Regions from separate parts of the Pseudomonas sp. GP01-A4 genome, predicted to be linked through region 2. Evidence: predicted binding sites of a transcription regulator. Region 2 holds the regulator's gene; each other region holds the start of a gene.

Region 1 (6,085 bases), on a different contig from region 2:
TCGCCAAACAGGGTCTGGCTCCACAGCTTGTTGGTCAGCAGGTTGGTGTCGAGGATCAGCAATGCCGGCTGCGCGGCGCGGGCGGCATCTTCCCAGGCCAACTGGCCCCGGGCGATCTCCGGGATATCCGCCAGGGTGGTATCGCGCTGGTGGTGGTCGATGAAATCGCGCACGTATTCGCCCACCATCACCCCGCCAAAATGTGCCTGCAACTGGGCGGCCAGCCAGCTTTTACCGCTGGATTCCGGGCCGGCCAGTACCACCACCTTCATGCGTGCAGCGCCGGGTCGGCGCGCCATTCACGCCAGCCCTGCACGGCGATCACGGTGAACAAGGCGTAGAGCGCGGCGGTGAGGTACAGGCCTTTGTAGAGGAACAGCCCGACGAAGATCACATCCACTGTGATCCACAACGGCCAGCACTGCACGCGTTTTTGCGCCATCCACATCTGCGCCACCAGGCTGAAGCCGGTCAGGGCCGCGTCCAGCCAGGGTTGGGCGGCGTCGGTCCAGTGGGCCATGGCTGCGCCCAGCAACAGGCTGCCCAGGGCACCCAAGGCCAGGCCTTGCAGGATCGGTTGCAGGCCCAGGCTGGTGACTTGCCGGCCCTGCTTGACCTCACCGGCGCGGGTCCACTGCCACCAGCCGTAGAGTTGCAGGGCGGCGTAGATCACTTGCAGGAGCATGTCGGAGTAGAGCTTCACATCGAAGAAGATCCAGGTGTACAGCAGCACCATCACCAGGCCGATGGGCCAGCACCACGGGTTCTGTTTAACCGTCAACCAGACAGCGATCACCCCCAGGGCGGCGGCAAACAGTTCAAGCCCGGACATGGCGGTTCCTTGGGGGAGTCGAAGAGGGCGCTGATTGTAACCAATGTGGGAGCGGCGGTGCGACGATAGATCGTTCCCACGCTCTGCGTGGGAATGCAGTTCCGGACGCTCCGCGTCCCGGCTCTGCGCAACGGTGACGCAGAGCGTCACAGAATGCGTTCCCACGCAGAGCGTGGGAACGATCATCGGCGTCAGACCTTGAATTGGCGCAGAAGGCTGTCGAGTTGTTCGCTCAGGCCTTTCAAGTGCGCACTCGCGACGCTGGACTGCTGCGCCGCCAGCGCGGTGCTGTGGGACAAGCCGGCTGCCTGGGTGACATTCTGGTTGATGTCTTCCACCACATGCGCCTGCTGCAACGTGGCACTGGCAATCGAGGCGTTCAGCCCGTTGAGATTACGCAGCGCCTGGCCGATGGCAGTCAGGCTCGCGCCCGCCTGGCCTGCTTGTTCGATGGTCAGTTGCGAGGCCTGGTGGCTGTCACTGATGACCTTGACCGCTGCCTCCGAATGGCCTTGCAGGCGCTCGATCATCGCCTGGATCTCTGCCGTGGATTTTTGCGTGCGCTGGGCCAGCAGCCGTACTTCGTCGGCCACCACCGCAAAACCACGGCCTTGCTCCCCGGCGCGGGCCGCTTCGATGGCGGCGTTGAGGGCCAGCAAGTTGGTCTGGTCGGCAATCGAGCGGATCACTTCCAGCACGCCGCCAATCTGCGTGCTTTCAGTCGACAGCGTCCGGATCACCTCCACGGCCTGGCTGATGGTGCCGGAGAGCTGGTCGATCCGTTGCAGGCTGCCATCGATATTGAGCTGGCCCTGTTCGGCCTGCACCTGGGCATCGCGCATTTCGCTGGCGGCATGCTCGGCATTTTTGGCCACGTCCTGTACGCCATAGGTGACTTCATTGATCGCCGTCGCCACCAGTTCCATCTGCTGCGATTGCTGCTGGCTGCGGTCATGGGCATCGCTGGCGTTGCTGCCCAGCTCGGTGGACGACTGGCCCAAGGCGTTGGCGCAGGTCTGCAACTGGCCCACCACCTGCCGCAGCTTGGCGGTAAAGCTGTTGAAGTGCCGCGACAATTGAGTGACTTCATCCTGGCCATGGGTGTCGAGGGTGCGGGTCAGGTCGCTTTCGCCACTGGCGATATTGGCCATCGCATTCACTGCCTGCTGCAACGGGCGCACGATGCTGCGGGCGATCAGCACCACCAGCAGGCCCATGATCAGCGCGATCACCAGGCCAACCACCGAGGCTTTCCACACCTGGCCGCGGAACTCGCCTTGCACGTCATCGACATACACGCCGGAACCGATGATCCAGCCCCAGGGTTCAAACAGCTGTATATAGGAGGTCTTGGCCACCGGCGCATCGGCGCCGGGCTTGGGCCAGCGGTAATTCACCATCCCCGCGCCCTTGGCCTTGGCCAGGATCACGAACTCGTTGAACACCGCAAAGCCGTCCGGATCACGGATGGCCGACAGGTTCTGGCCGTCGAGCTTGGGGTTGGCCGCGTGCATGATCATCACGGGGGTGAGGTCGTTGATCCAGAAGTAGTCGTCCTTTCCGTAACGCAGGCCACGTACCGCGCTCAAGGCTTGCTTCTGCGCCGCTTCACGGCTCAGGACGCCGCTGGTTTCGAGGCTGTGATAATAAGTCAGGATCCCGCTGGCGGTTTGCACCACGCGCTGGGTCTGCTCACTCTTGGCCTGGTACAGGTCGCCATGAATCTGCTTGAGCATAAGCAGGCCGAGGGTTAGCAGCATCAGCACGGCGACGATCAGGATCAGCCAGAGGCGCCGGCTGATAGACATATTGCGCAAACTGTTCATGGTCCTGTCACTCCGTGTTCTTATAATTTTGGGTGCTGCATCGACATTTCCGGCTTGTCTGATAGGCTTTCGGCCCAGAATCAAAAAACCTGAGTCCTGCCTGATTTTTCACGGAATTTTCGCAGTTCGGCCTTGATTATTTGCGCTGTGCTTGCAGCGCACTCTTCGTTAGTGAACGTCTAAAAAATATCAACGAGGCATGCCGTGGGCATGACCTTTGGGGGAATCGATGGATCTTTGGACCGCCGTACAGGCACTGATACTCGGCGTTGTAGAGGGGCTGACGGAGTTTTTGCCGATCTCCAGTACCGGGCACCAGATTATCGTGGCCGACTTGATCAACTTCGGTGGCGAACGCTTTGAAGCGTTCAATATCATCATCCAGCTGGGCGCGATCCTGGCGGTGGTGTGGGAGTTTCGACGCAAGATCCTCGACGTGGTCATTGGCTTGCCGACCCAGCGCAATGCCCAGCGTTTCACCGTCAACCTGATCATTGCCGTATTGCCGGCGGTGGTGCTGGGGGTGATTTTCGCCGACCTGATCAAACACTACCTGTTCAACCCGATCACCGTTGCGGCGGCGTTGGTGGTGGGCGGCGTCATCATGTTGTGGGCCGAGCGCCGCCAGCATGAAGTGCACGCCGAAACCGTCGACGACATCACCTGGAAGGACGCGATCAAAGTCGGCTTTGCCCAGTGCCTGGCGATGATCCCGGGCACCTCGCGCTCGGGCGCTACCATCATTGGCGGCCTGTTGTTCGGCCTGTCACGCAAGACCGCCACCGAGTTTTCGTTCTTCCTGGCGATGCCGACCATGGTCGGCGCAGCGGTGTATTCGGGCTACAAGTACCGTCACCTGTTCCAGCCGGATGACCTGCCGGTGTTTGCCATCGGCTTTGTCACCTCGTTCATCTTCGCGATGATCGCGGTCAAGGCGCTGCTCAAGTTCATCGCCAGCCACAGCTACGCGGCGTTCGCCTGGTACCGGATCGCCTTCGGCCTGGTGATCCTGGCCACCTGGCAGTTCGGCTGGATCGACTGGTCGGCCGTCAAGCCATGATCATCCAGCATCCACGCTTCAAGGCGTTGGTGTTTGCACTGTTGTGCGCCGCGCCGCTGTTTGGTGCGGCGCTGCTGGGGTACCGCGGGGTTTCGCTGATCCCGCTGGTGGCCTATGGCGTGGTCAGCGTGGTGGCGTTCCTGCTGTACTGGAGCGACAAGCGCAAGGCTCGCGAAGACAGCTGGCGCACCCCGGAAAACGTCCTGCACGCGGTGGAGCTGGCAGGCGGTTGGCCGGGGGCGTTGATTGCCCAGCAGGTGTTCCGCCACAAGACGCGCAAGGTGTCTTATCAGGTGGTGTTCTGGCTGATCGTGTTGCTGCACCAGGTGTTCTGGATTGATCAGCTGTTCCTGGGTGGCACGCTACTCTCGATCTTCTAGCAACAAGCCGACCTGCGTGCGCTTGGGCAGCTTGCTCACCACCAACTGGTGGGAACGCTGCAACAGGCCACGCAGTTCCTCGGCGCCCAGCGGGTAGGGCGTTTCCATGATGATCCACTGCGCCCGCGCCAGGTACGGCGCCGGGTGGAGGCCGGGGCGATCCACATGGCCCAGGAACAGCTCCTTGTCGACCTTGAACGCCAGCGAGTCGCCCCGCAGGTTCTGCAAGGCAAACATCTTGTTGCCGGCAATCGAAAACACCCGCACGCCGCCCCATTTGTAATCTTCCCGCGCGCCGGGCAAGCCCAGGCAAAACGTGGCGACTTGTTCTTCGGTCATTCTCATAGCAAACGGTCTCCGCAACCTTTGAAGGCGTTATCCAGGTGGTCGATCCAGGCCCGCACGGCCGGCAACACGCCGCGCCGATGTGGGTACACCGCCTGCAACCAGCCGCCCGGCAATGACCATTGCGGCAAGAGCTGCACCAACTGGCCGTTGGCCAATTCCTCCTCGCAATACATCATCGGCAGCACGGTAAACCCCAGGCCGGCGAGGGCGCACGCCTTGCGTACCAGGAAATCATCGATCCCCAGCCGCGCTTCCATCACCAGGTCGTGGCTGCTGCCCTCCGGGCTGAGCATGCGGAAGTGCACCATGCGGTCTGCTTCCAGGGCGCCCAGCACCGGCAGTTGCTTGAGGTCTTCCAGGGTGTCGATCTGCCGCTCATGCACAAAGTCGGGGCTGGCGACAATCGCGGTCTGGGCCTGGCGCAGGCGCTTGGTCACCAGCAGCGGGTCTTCATCCCCAAGCTCGCGCACGCGCAAGGCCACATCAATGCCTTCGGCCACCAGGTCGACGCGGCGGTTGACCAGGTTCATCTCCAACTGCACCAGCGGGTTGGCGGTGAGAAACTCCGCCACCACGGTCTGCAGGAATTGGTGAGCCAGGCCCACGGGGCTGCTGACCCGCAGCCGACCGCGGGGTTCGCTGGACATGCTGGCCACTGCCTCATCGGCCATTTCCGCCTCCAGCAGCATTGCCTGGCAGTGGCGCAGGTAGCGTTCACCCACGGCAGTGAGGGTCAGTTGGCGGGTGGTACGTTGCAGCAAGCGGGCGCCGAGGCGTTCTTCCAGCTCGGCAATGCGCCGCGACAGCCGCGACTTGGGAATCCCCAGCAGCCGCCCGGCAGCGGCGAAACCGCCGGCTTCCACCACCTTGGCGAAGTAGTAGAGGTCATTCAGATCTTGCATGGTGGGCCTATTGTCCTGTCAGTGGGACGAATAATCGCATATTGCCTGACTAATCGCTGATTGGTTTCATCTGTAGGCTTATTTCCATTCCGTCGCCCTTGGCGATGCTTACTTGGAGATTAACCATGAAACTGTTGCATATCGATTCCAGCATCCTCGGCGACAACTCGGTTTCCCGTCAGTTGAGCGCAGGTGTCGTCAAGACCTGGCAGGCGGCCGAGCCAGGCGTTGAAGTGACCTACCGTGACCTGGCCAGCGAAGGCATCAACCACTTTTCCGGCGTGACCCTGGGTGCACTGGGCACCGCTGCCGAGCTGCGTGATGCCGTACAGAAACATGAAGCCGAGCTGGCCGCCAACACCCTCGCCGAATTCCTCGCGGCCGACGCCATCGTCCTGGCTGCGCCGATGTACAACTTCACCATCCCGACCCAACTCAAGGCCTGGATCGACCGTATCGCCGTCGCCGGCCAGACATTCCGCTACACCGAAAACGGTCCTGAAGGCCTGGCCGGTGGCAAGAAAGTCATCATCGTGTCGACCTCCGGCGGCCTGCACGTTGGCCAGCCTACCGGTGTGGCTCACGAAGACTACCTGAAAGTACTGCTGGGCTTCCTCGGCATCACCGACATCGAAATCGTCCGCGCTCACGGCCTGGGCTATGGCGATGAAGTGCGCAGCAAGGCGATCAGCGACGCCAACGCAGTGATCAACGAACAATTGTTCGCCGCAGCGTAA
Region 2 (6,085 bases):
TGATTCCCCTGGTGGATCGCAACCAGGGCGGGCAATTGCTGGCGCGGATCAAGGGTGTGCGCAAGAAGTTGTCCCAGGACCTGGGCTTCCTGATGCCCACCGTGCACATTCGCGACAACCTCGACCTGGCCCCGAGCGCCTACCGCCTGACCCTGATGGGGGTGATTCTGGCCGAGGCCGAGATCTACCCGGACCGCGAACTGGCGATCAACCCGGGCCAGGTGTTTGGCAGCCTCAACGGGATTACCGCCAAAGATCCGGCTTTTGGCCTGGAAGCGGTATGGATCGAAATCAGCCAGCGCAGCCAGGCGCAGTCGCTGGGCTACACCGTGGTCGACGCCAGCACTGTGGTCGCCACCCACCTCAACCAGATTCTGTACAAGCACTCCCACGAGCTGATTGGCCACGAAGAAGTCCAGCAACTCTTGCAATTGCTGGCCAAGGCCTCGCCAAAACTCGCCGAAGAGCTGGTACCGGGTGTGCTGTCCACCTCGCAACTGCTCAAGGTGCTGCAAGCGCTGTTGGCCGAGCAGGTGCCGGTGCGGGACATTCGCAGCATTGCCGAAGCTATCGCCAACAATGCCGCCAAGAGTCAAGATACTGCCGCCCTGGTGGCCGCAGTGCGCGTCGGATTGTCGCGTGCAATCGTCCAAAGCATTGTAGGGCTTGACTCCGAGCTGCCTGTTATCACCTTGGAACCAAGGTTGGAACAAATATTGCTCAATAGTATTCAGAAGGCTGGGCAGGGCGCGGATGAAGGCGTGTTGCTGGAGCCAAGCATGGCAGAGAAGCTGCAGCGTTCGTTGATCGAAGCCGCGCAGCGCCAGGAAATGGAAGGCCATCCGGTGATCCTGCTGGTGGCTGGCCCCGTCCGGGCGATGTTGTCGCGGTTTGGACGCCTGGCTATACCGAATTTGCACGTATTGGCTTACCAGGAAATTCCTGACAATAAGCAAGTGACTATCGTCGCGACAGTAGGGCCCAACGGCTGAGGTAGTGGGATATGCAAGTGAAGCGTTTTTTCGCCGCCGATATGCGTCAGGCCATGAAACTGGTACGTGATGAGTTGGGCGCCGACGCTGCGATTATCGGTAACCGTCGTATTGCCGGCGGTGTGGAGCTGACGGCTGCCCTGGATTACAAACCCTCGGCCCTGGCGCCGCGCGTGCCGAACATGGAACTGGAAGACGAGCTGCGCAAGACCGCTTCGCGCATTGTCTCGGCCCAGGCTGAACTGAGCATGCGTGGCGACAGCGACGCCTCCACCAATCGCCAGCTGTTTGCCGGGCTGCCGTTGACCGCGTCCGAGCCGCTGGTAGAGCCGACTTTTGTTGAACCACCGCGTCCTGCTGCGCCAGCCCCGGCGCCGGCGGTAGACCAGCGGGTGTTCGACTCGATGCGTTTCGAACTCAACGGCCTGCGTGAACTGCTGGAAGTGCAGCTGGGTTCGCTGGCCTGGAACCAGTTGCAGGGCAGCCAGCCACAACAGGCCAACCTGTGGCGTCGCCTGCAACGCATTGGCCTTTCCGGCCCGTTGTCCCGCGACCTGCTGCAACTGACCACCCAAATTGAAGAACCTCGCCAGGCCTGGCGCATGCTCCTGGCCCACCTGGCGCGGATGATCGTCACCCCGGAAATCGAACCCCTGGAAGAAGGCGGTGTGATTGCCATGGTCGGCCCGGCCGGCATGGGCAAGACCACCACCCTGGCCAAGCTGGCCGCACGTTACGTGCTCAAGTACGGCGCCCAGAACATCGCGCTGGTGAGCATGGACAGCTACCGCATCGGCGCCCAGGAACAACTCAAGACCCTGGGCCGCATCCTCAATGTGCCGGTGACCCACGTCGACCCGGGCCAGTCCCTGGCCAACGCCCTCGACCCATTGCTGCGCAAGCGCGTGGTGCTGATCGACACCGCCGGCCTGCAAGCCAGCGACCCGGCCCTGCGCATGCAGCTGGAAAGCCTGGCCGGGCGCGGGATCAAATCCAGAAACTATTTGGTGCTTGCCACTACCAGCCAGAAGCAGGTATTGACCGCCGCCTACCACAGCTACAAGCGCTGCGGGCTGGCGGGTTGCATCCTGACTAAACTGGATGAGACGGCAAGCCTGGGCGAAGTATTGAGCCTGGCAATCAGTCATGAATTACCGGTCGCCTACCTGACCGACGGGCCGCGGATCCCGGATGATCTGCATCTGCCGCGCCGTCATCAGTTGGTCAGCCGGGCTGTCAGCGTGCAAATGCAGGAAGAACCCAGTGAGGAAGCGATGGCTGACATGTTTGCTGACCTCTACCACAGCCCGAACAAGCGAGTTGGCTGAGGCATCATGGCTTTCTATTTAAAAATGACAGTGAAAAGTATCTACATCGATGGCCTGCCAGCAGTTCGCGCGGCCAACTTATGTAGCCTGCGTCTAAGCAAGACAAGGTAAAGAAATAAAATGGGCAGCATGCATCCCGTACAGGTGATCGCGGTGACCGGCGGCAAAGGTGGCGTCGGGAAAACTAACGTGTCAGTGAATTTGTCCCTGGCCCTGGCAGAGCTTGGCCGTCGCGTCATGCTGCTGGATGCTGACCTGGGGCTGGCGAACGTCGACGTTCTGCTGGGACTGACGCCCAAACATACCCTGGCCGATGTGATTGAAGGCCGCTGTGAGCTGCGCGACGTACTGTTGCAAGGCCCCGGCGGGATTCGCATCGTGCCGGCCGCTTCCGGCACCCAGAGCATGGTGCACCTGAGTCCGGCGCAACATGCCGGCCTGATTCAGGCGTTCAGCGACATTGGCGACAACCTCGACGTACTGGTGATCGACACCGCCGCCGGGATCGGCGAGTCGGTGGTCAGTTTCGTGCGCGCAGCCCAGGAAGTGTTGCTGGTGGTGTGCGACGAACCCACCTCGATCACCGACGCCTACGCCCTGATCAAACTGCTCAACCGCGACTACGGCATGAACCGCTTCCGCGTGCTGGCCAACATGGCCCAAAGCCCGCAGGAAGGGCGGAATCTGTTCGCCAAGTTGACCAAGGTCACGGATCGCTTCCTCGATGTCGCCTTACAATACGTTGGCGCAGTTCCTTACGACGAGTGTGTGCGCAAGGCCGTGCAAAAGCAGCGTGCGGTCTATGAAGCGTTCCCTCGTTCGAAGTGCGCATTGGCGTTCAAGGCTATTGCCCAGAAGGTCGATACCTGGCCGTTGCCCGCCAATCCCCGGGGGCATCTGGAGTTTTTCGTCGAGCGATTGGTGCATCAGACGAGCGCAGGACCGGTGCTATGACAGCCAGCGGCTACAACCTTTACAAGAAGTCGGCACGTGACAGTCAAGTCGAATTGATCGAGCGCTATGCGCCCCTGGTCAAGCGCATTGCCTATCACCTGCTGGCGCGCTTGCCTGCCAGCGTGCAGGTCGAGGACTTGATCCAGGCCGGGATGATCGGCCTGCTTGAAGTGTCGACCAAGTACGACGCGAGCAAGGGCGCGAGTTTCGAGACATACGCGGGTATCCGTATCCGTGGGGCCATGCTCGATGAAGTGCGTAAAGGTGATTGGGCGCCGCGATCAGTGCACCGCAATACGCGGATGGTGAGTGACGCAATTCGCTCAATTGAAGCAAAAACCGGTCGCGACGCTAAAGATCATGAAGTTGCGGCCGAACTCCAATTGAGTCTCGACGATTACTACGGGATTTTGAACGATACCTTGGGCAGCCGGCTGTTCAGTTTCGACGACCTTTTACAGGACGGCGAACATGAAGGGCTGCACGAGGACGGCGCGAGTGCCCATCTCGAACCGTCACGGGACCTGGAAGATGAACGCTTCCAGAGCGCGCTGGCGGACGCGATAGCCAATTTGCCGGAGCGTGAGCGACTGGTGTTGGCGCTGTACTACGACGAAGAGCTGAACCTCAAGGAAATCGGTGAGGTCCTGGGGGTCAGCGAATCGCGGGTCAGCCAGTTACACAGCCAGTGCGCGGCCCGCTTGCGGGGGCGTTTGGGAGAGTGGCGAGCGCGCTGACAGGCAGTGTGGGGACACTGCGAACGATACCGTCCAGGCCCTGCGCCCGGACGGGCTTGGCCCGTGGTGCGCCCCCGGTAGTCCTTTTTGTGTAACGCCTGTTGATTGATATGGCGCGCCCAGGTGCTGGGCGCGTTTAAGACTGCTTGGAGGTCGAATTGGACAAGAACATGAAAATCCTCATCGTTGATGACTTCTCAACGATGCGGCGGATCATAAAAAACCTGTTGCGTGACCTTGGGTTCACTAACACGGTCGAGGCGGATGACGGTATTACGGCGATTCCGATCCTCAACAGCGGGAGCATCGACTTTCTGGTAACGGACTGGAACATGCCGGGCATGACCGGTATCGATCTGCTGCGCCACGTGCGCGCCGATGAAAAACTGCGCAGCCTGCCTGTGCTGATGGTGACCGCTGAAGCCAAGCGTGAACAGATCATCGAAGCCGCCCAGGCCGGGGTCAACGGCTACGTGGTCAAGCCATTCACTGCACTGGCCTTGAAAGAGAAGATCGAAAAGATCTTCGAACGCATCGGTCATTGATGCTGCCACGGGGGAGCTATGGAGCATAAAGAATCATCGCAGGCCGACTTTGAGTCGACCCTGAAAAAACATGCTCATCAACTCGTCGAAAGCCTTGAAAGAGGCCAGTTCGGCGACGCGGTGCAGTTGATCCATGAGCTCAACCAGACCCGTGACCGCGGCCTGTACCAGGAAGTGGGCAAGCTCACCCGTGAGTTGCACAGTGCGATAGTCAATTTTCAGATTGACCCGCACATGCCCCAGGCCGAGGAAATCTCGCAGATCACGGATGCCACCGAACGCCTGTCCTACGTGGTCAGGCTGACTGAGGCGGCGGCCAACCGCACCATGGACCTGGTGGAAAACGCCACGCCTCTGGTCAACGGTATGGCCAGTGAAGCCAAGGCCCTGAGCACTGACTGGGGCCGGTTCATGCGTCGGGAAGTGGGCGCTGAGGAGTTTCGTGAGCTGGCGCGTCGGGTCGAGGGCTTTTTGTCCCGCAGCGAGCAGGAAAACCGCACGGTTTCCAGCAACCTCAATGACATTCTGCTGGCCCAGGATTACCAGGACCTCACCGGTCAGGTGATCAAGCGTGTGACCCAACTGGTCACCGAAGTGGAAAGCAACCTGCTCAAACTGGTGTTGATGGCGGGCCAGGTCGACCGGTTTGCCGGCATCGAACATGACCGCGCAGCGATCCTTTCTGAAAAAGATCCACAAAAACACCTCGCCAAGGGTGAAGGTCCGCAGATTCATGCCGATAAACGTGAAGACGTTGTATCCGGGCAAGACGACGTAGACGATTTGCTGTCCAGTTTAGGCTTCTAAGGAGCACACCCATGAGCTTCGGCGCCGATGAAGAAATCCTTCAGGATTTCCTTGTAGAGGCCGGCGAAATTTTAGAGCAACTGTCCGAACAACTGGTCGAGCTGGAAAGCCGACCGGATGATGCGAACCTGCTCAATGCAATTTTTCGCGGTTTTCATACTGTAAAAGGGGGCGCCGGCTTCCTCCAGCTCCACGAGCTGGTGGAGTGCTGTCACATCGCCGAGAACGTGTTCGACATCCTGCGCAAGGGTGAGCGGCACGTCGACTCGGAACTGATGGACGTGATCCTGGAAGCACTGGACGCGGTCAACGGCATGTTCAGTGAAGTGCGCGAGCGCGCACCGATCACTGCCGCCACGCCGGAACTGCTGGCCGCCCTGGCGCGCCTGGCGGAACCTGCGGCCAACGCTCCCGTGGTGGAAGCGGTGGCTGAGCCGGTTGCCGAGCCTGCGGGCGACGTGACCGACAGCGAATTTGAACAACTGCTGGACTCGCTGAACGCCGTCAAGGCCGAAGCCGAAGCGCCGGCAGCCAGTGCGCCGGCCATGGTGCCGACCACCGAAGACATTACCGACGCCGAGTTCGAGTCGTTGCTCGACCAGTTGCACGGCAAGGGCCAGTTTGCCCCGGACGCGGTGGCCGCAGCGCCAGCGCCAACGGAAGCCGCGGCGCCCGTCAGCAATGAAATCACCGACGACGAATTTGAAGCGCTGCTGGACCAG
Region 3 (6,085 bases), on a different contig from region 2:
AACATGCCTTCGATCAACGCGTGGTTGAGCAGGTAGTTGATCACCGTGCCGCACAGGCTGATCACCATCACCGGCGTGGCCTTGCCGATAGCGCTGGTGAAGCCGCGTAGCGCCATGAACGTCAGGTAGCCGGGCAGGGCGAACGGCAGGATGGTCAGGAACTGGCCGGCGGACGCGACGTTGGTTTCGGTCTGGCCGAACATCAGCAGCACTGGCTTGAGGTTCCACAGCAGCAAACCAGCCACCAGCGCCATCAACCAGGCCAGCCACAGCCCGGCCTGGGTCAGGCGGGTGGCGCCTTCGATGTCGCCGGCGCCCTGGCGGATCGCGACCAGCGTGCCCACGGCAGCGATCACGCCGATGCAGAAAATCGACACGAACGAATAGCTCGCCGCACCCAGGCCTCCGCCGGCCAGGGCCTCGGGGCTCAGGCGGGCCATCATCAGGGTGTCGGTCAGCACCATCAGCATGTGGGCCAACTGTGAGGCAATCAGCGGCCCTGACAGCCGCAGAATGGCCCAGAGTTCGGTACGTGCCGGATGCTGCATGATCATCACGCTCAAAAAGTCAGGGAAGGGTGGAAGGGTTGATTCTCGGCGCCCACAGCGCATTGCACAAAGGGATAAATCCGATGGTTCGCATGATTAAAACTCATGCCTGAATGATTCTGGTAGGGTTTCGATATTGCGCCGTCGGAGTTTTCGCCATGTCTCGTCGTCTTCCTCCTCTTTACGCCTTGCGCGCGTTTGAAGCTGCGTCCCGCTACAACTCGTTCACCCGGGCGGCGGAAGAGTTGTCGATTACCCAAAGTGCGGTGAGCCGGCACATTCGTACCCTGGAAGAGCATTTCGCCTGCCGCCTGTTCCAGCGCAGCGGCCGCACCTTGCAACTCACAGAGGCGGCGCGCCTGTTGCTGCCGGGCGTGCGTGAAGGCTTTGCGGCCCTGGAGCGCGCCTGCCATACCTTGAATGCCGAGGACGACATCCTGCGCATGAAGGCGCCGTCCACCCTGACCATGCGCTGGCTGCTGGCGCGCCTCAGTCGCTTCCGGCACCTGCAGCCGGGCAATGAAGTGCAACTGACCAGCGCCTGGATGAGCGTCGATGAGGTGGATTTCAACCAGGAACCATTCGATTGCGCGGTGTTGTTGAGCAACGGGCATTTCCCGCCGGACTGGGAAGCCAGCTACCTGTTTCCGGAGTTGCTGATTCCGGTGGGCGCGCCGAACCTGTTGAGCGACGGACCCTGGGACGTTGCACGCCTGGCCTCTGCCGAGCTGCTGCACCCGACGCCGGACCGGCGTGACTGGCGCAACTGGCTGGAGCGCATGGGGCTGTCATCCCAGGTTTCGCTCAAGGGCGGGCAGGTGTTCGACACCTTGGAGTTGGGCATGATCGCCGCCGCCCGAGGGTACGGCGTGTCCATGGGCGACTTGCTGATGGTGGCCGAAGACGTGGCCCAGGGCCGCCTGAGTCTGCCATGGCCCACCGCTGTGGCCAGTGGGGAAAATTACTATCTGGTGTGGCCGAAGACCCGGCCGGGTGGCGAGCGTTTGCGACGGCTGGGTGACTTTCTCCAGGGCGAAGTGCAGGCCATGGAATTGCCCCAGGTCGAGCGCCTCGACTGAGTGGATTGCGCACCGGCCAGCAATCGTTTGCGCGATACCCCTGTGATTCGCTCAAGTATTGAGCCTACCCGCCGAAGTAGGGTTGTTGGAACTACCGTTCTGCAACGTTTCCCCTATTAGAATTTTGCCGAGCAGCGCTATGAGATCAGGATGATCCTGGCCTCGGCCAGGAGCCTTCATGTCTCAACCTCGCGCCCGGATTGCCTCTCAACTGGGGCTTGCCCTCGCCGTGATACTGGCTGTCGTCATCAGCGGCAGCACGGTATTCGCGTTGCGTTCGCTGGACTCCGCCAACCTCGACACCCGCGAGGAGCACCTGGCCAGCGAGGCCCGCTTGCTGGCCGACCAACTCAATACCTTCCACAGCACCTTGCGCGAAAGTACCCAGCGTTTGAGCGGGCTGTTTGAAAAGCGCTTCAGCGCCGGCTTGAGTACGCGCCCTGAGCAACCGGTGACGGTGGCGGGCGTGCAGACGCCGGGCCTGTACCTGGGCGAGGAAGTGCTCAACAACAACTTCGCTGAAGTCGATGAGTTCAAGCAGATGTCCGGCGGCGTGGCGACCTTGTTCGTACGCAGCGGCGAGGACTTTATCCGCGTCAGCACCTCCCTGACCAAGCAGGATGGCAGCCGCGCCATCGGTACGGCGCTGGATCACCAGCATCCGGCCTACCAACGCTTGCTGGGCGGGCAGGGCTACGTTGGCCGTGCGGTGTTGTTCGATCGCTCCTACATGACCCAGTACAGCCCGGTGCGTGATGCCAGCGGCAAAGTGATTGCGGTGCTGTTTGTCGGCTTCGACTACACCGATGCGCAGAACGCCCAGTTCGACAACCTCAAGCGCTTCCGCATCGGCCAGACCGGTTCCCTGGCGCTGCTGGACGAGCAGAAGCACTGGCTGGTACCGCCCGCTGGCGTGCAGGCGCTGGATCAGTCGATTCCGGTGATGCTCGACCTGGCCGCCAAACCTGGAAAAGGCCGTTTCTGGAGCGACAAAAACGAAGACTTCTACAGCGTTGCCGTGCCGTTTGAAGGCGGCCCGTGGTCGGTGGTGGCGAGCATGCCGAAAGCCGAAATTCGCGCGGTGACCTGGTCGGTGGGGATTCGCCTGGCGATCGGCAGCTTGCTCGCGATGCTGCTGGCGGTGGGCGCGGCGGTCTGGTTGCTGCGCAGCAAGTTGCAGCCATTGGGCGACCTGGTGCGTCAGGCCGAAGCCCTGGGCGCCGGTGATTTGAGCGCACGGCTGAACGTTTCCAGCCATGACGAAATCGGCCAACTAGCCCGCAGTTTCAACCAGATGGGCGAAGCGCTGTCGACCATGGTGTCGCATATCCGCAAGGCGGCTGAAGACGTGAACAGCCGCGCCCAGGCACTGTCGGGGTTGTCCGGCGGTGCGTACGAAGGCATGGAGCAACAGTCCGGCGAGATCACCAGCATGGCCGGCGCGGTGGAAGAGTTCAGCGCCACCTCGCTGAATATTGCCGACAACATGGGCAACACCGAACGCCTGGCCCAGGACAATGCCCAGCAAACCAGGATCGGCCGCACCTCGATGCAAGAAGCGTCGTCGTCCCTGGAACACATCGCCACTGCGCTGAACAGCACGGCCACGGTGATCAACACCCTGGGCCAGCGCTCCCAGGAAATCGGCGGGATTGTCGGCGTGATTACCGCGATTGCCGAACAGACCAACCTGCTGGCGCTCAACGCAGCCATCGAAGCGGCGCGGGCCGGTGAGCAGGGGCGTGGGTTTGCGGTGGTGGCCGATGAAGTGCGCAACCTCGCATCGCGCACTCGTCAGGCCACGGATGAGATTTCCGGGATGATCCAGAGTATCCAGCAGGAAACCGGCAACGCCATCAGCACCATGGAGCAAGGCAACGTGCTGATGCAGGAAGGCCTGGCTCGCAACGCTGACGTCGCCTCTGCGCTGGCGCGGATCGACGAGCAAAGCCGCTCGGCGGGCCAGCAGTTTGCGGCCATTACCACGGCGACCCAGGAGCAGAGCAGCACGGCGACCCTGCTGAGCAGCAACTTGCAGAGCATCGCCCTGGCCAACAGCGAGCAGCGTGAAGTGGTGTCCAACCTTGCGATCACCGCCAAGGAACTGGAGACCCTGGCGGCGGGCTTGCGGCATGAGGTTGACCGGTTTCGTTGATTGACTGTTCGGGCCTCATCGCGGGCAAGCCCGCTCCCACAGTTGACCGTGTTGTTCTGGAGTACGCGGTCCACTGTGGGAGCCGGGCTTGCCCGCGATGACGGCCGATTCGACGCCTCAAACGTCGGATCGGTCGCCCAGCCCCGGGTCCACACGCTTGCCAATGTCCTTGAGTCGCGCCAGTTGATCAACCATCCCTGGCGCTTCATCCAGGCTGCTGACAAAGGTCCACAGGTAAGTCATCACCGCATACACATGGCCGGCCTTGACCGCCGGCGACAGCGCCAACTGGCTGATGGCGACCACAAACAACAGCGCCGCCAGCGTGCCGATAAACAGGAACGCTGCGGCCTCGCGGTCCGACAGCCAGATGCGCAGGCGTGACAGCACCTGGTAGTGGCGCTGCAAGGTCTGTGCGCCGACCTTTTCCACCAGGCCGATTTCCTTTTCCAGGCGGTCATTCAAGCGCTCATGCAGTTCCTGATTGCGCCGGGCGAAACGTGGCAACAAGGTAGTGCACAGCACCAGCGCGGTCAGGCACGCCAGGCCGATCCACGGCTCGATCACCAACAGCATCACTGCCGCACCGACGATGGAAACCAGCGCCGTCGCGATGATCGGCACGTGTTTTTCGAAGAAGTCGACAAAGTCCCGCGCCAGCACCACCCGCGCTGCCGCCCGGGAAGTGCTGTGGTTTTGCAGGCGCTGGTTGAGAATCACCGGCACCGCAAGGTCCGCGTAGATGCGGGTGAAGGTGCGTGTATCCAGCGCCCGTCGCGCCGCCCCGACCACCCAGAACGCCAGCACCACGGCGGCGTAGAACAGCGCGCTGCCGGCATCGCCGCGGATGATCGAGTCCACCGCGAACCCCGCAAACAGTGGGTAGGCCAGCAGCAATGCGTTCTCCAGGGCCACCAGCGACAAGGTGCAGAACAACTTGCCGGGATAGGCCTTGGCGATCGCCTTGAGGGTTTGGCTGGCGGATTGTTGCCCGATCTTTTTGCTTTCTTCGATCAGGATCTGGGGTGTTACGGATGACATGGGGTGCACCGAGAGTGAGATAAACGCTATTATTGAGCGACTGCTCAAGTATCCTTGAGCGACCGCTCAAAAAGCAAGCGCCGTCGATCTGCCGGTGCCTGAAGGAAAAGCCTCATGTCGCGTATCGACCGTAAAGACCAGATCATCGCCGCCGCCCTGGAGCTGTTTCGCAGCAAAGGGTTTGCCGATGTTTCCACCCGCGACCTGGCGGAGCATGCCGGGCTGTCCCGCAGCCACGTCTATCACTACTTCAGCGACTGGAAAGAGCTGCGCCGCGAAGCGTTCGTGCGGTTCGCCAACGAGCAACTGGACGAGGTGAGGGCGCCGCTGGTGGATCTGCCACCATTGGAAGCCCTCGAAGGTTTCCTGCGTGACTGCCTGCCCTCCACGGCAGACGCCGGTTGGGCGCTATGGCTGGATGCCTGGGACGAAGCCATGCATGACGAGCCATTGGCCCAGGCCTACCTGGTGATCAACGCCCAATGGCAAGCCATGCTCGCCGAGATCATCGAGCAAGGTGTGGCGGCCAAAGTGTTCCGCTGTGAGTCGCCCAAGCGCGCTGCGCGACAACTCTTTGCCGTAGCGATGGGCTATGCCGATGACTTGTTGCTCAAACCCTCCGTTGAGTCAGCTGAAGCGGTGATGGATGAGGTGATGGAAGTGGCGGGGCTGCTTCTGGCGTTGCCTAGGACGCGCTAGCAGGGCGGTACTGCAAGGCCTCCGCCAGATGATGGCGTGCGATGGCTTCCACTTGTTCCAGGTCGGCCAGGGTGCGGGCGACCTTGAGCAGGCGATGGGCCGCCCGCAACGACAGCGTCAGCCGTTCGCAGGCGCTTTCCAGCCAGCCTTCATCAGCCTTTTTCAGTTTGCAGTGCTGGCGTAGCCCCGGCAGGTCGAGAAACGCATTGGCGCAGCCCTGGCGCCGTTGTTGGCGGTCCCGGGCATCGGCGACGAGGACGGAGGCGCTGGCGGTGTCATCACCGGACTGTATGCCCGGGTTCAGCGCGGTGCTTTCCCGGGCGACGGTCACGTGCAGGTCGATCCGGTCCAGCAGCGGCCCCGAGAGTTTGTTGCGATAGCGCTGAATCTGCTCCGGCGTGCAGCGACAGCGCCCACTGGGCTCGCCCACATAGCCGCAAGGGCAGGGGTTCATCGCCGCCACCAACTGAAAGCGCGCCGGGAAACGCACCCGGTCGCGAGCGCGGGAAATCACGATATGCCCGGACTCCAGCGGCTCACGCAGCACCTCCAGGACTTTGCGA

What was found. Region 2 encodes FliA, which starts transcription of late flagellar genes. Its sites were predicted from a motif close to CTAAAGTTTNNNNNNNNNNNGCCGNTAA; they were not measured.
Region 1: a site for FliA is predicted at 2,725-2,752, ahead of AC3WKX_RS03785 (methyl-accepting chemotaxis protein). Genes of this name have one in related genera too.
Region 3: a site for FliA is predicted at 1,678-1,705, ahead of AC3WKX_RS00465 (methyl-accepting chemotaxis protein). Genes of this name have one in related genera too.

The regions. Positions count from the first base shown of each region.
Region 1 covers NZ_JBYSWF010000003.1:148,167-154,251, forward strand. Annotated here, with positions in the region: gene AC3WKX_RS03775 (AAA family ATPase) at 1-272, opposite strand, end outside; gene pnuC (nicotinamide riboside transporter PnuC) at 269-832, opposite strand; gene AC3WKX_RS03785 (methyl-accepting chemotaxis protein) at 1,024-2,658, opposite strand; gene AC3WKX_RS03790 (undecaprenyl-diphosphate phosphatase) at 2,888-3,718, shown strand; gene AC3WKX_RS03795 (DUF1294 domain-containing protein) at 3,715-4,098, shown strand; gene AC3WKX_RS03800 (MmcQ/YjbR family DNA-binding protein) at 4,081-4,443, opposite strand; gene AC3WKX_RS03805 (LysR substrate-binding domain-containing protein) at 4,440-5,348, opposite strand; gene AC3WKX_RS03810 (FMN-dependent NADH-azoreductase) at 5,474-6,085, shown strand.
Region 2 covers NZ_JBYSWF010000002.1:18,094-24,178, reverse strand. Annotated here, with positions in the region: gene flhA (flagellar biosynthesis protein FlhA) at 1-992, shown strand, start outside; gene flhF (flagellar biosynthesis GTPase FlhF) at 1,004-2,320, shown strand; gene fleN (flagellar synthesis regulator FleN) at 2,441-3,274, shown strand; gene fliA (RNA polymerase sigma factor FliA) at 3,271-4,011, shown strand; gene AC3WKX_RS01915 (chemotaxis response regulator CheY) at 4,182-4,556, shown strand; gene AC3WKX_RS01910 (protein phosphatase CheZ) at 4,575-5,363, shown strand; gene AC3WKX_RS01905 (chemotaxis protein CheA) at 5,375-6,085, shown strand, end outside.
Region 3 covers NZ_JBYSWF010000001.1:102,271-108,355, forward strand. Annotated here, with positions in the region: gene AC3WKX_RS00455 (NorM family multidrug efflux MATE transporter) at 1-554, opposite strand, end outside; gene AC3WKX_RS00460 (LysR substrate-binding domain-containing protein) at 707-1,627, shown strand; gene AC3WKX_RS00465 (methyl-accepting chemotaxis protein) at 1,806-3,782, shown strand; gene AC3WKX_RS00470 (ABC transporter six-transmembrane domain-containing protein) at 3,900-4,823, opposite strand; gene AC3WKX_RS00475 (TetR/AcrR family transcriptional regulator) at 4,938-5,522, shown strand; gene AC3WKX_RS00480 (YifB family Mg chelatase-like AAA ATPase) at 5,509-6,085, opposite strand, start outside.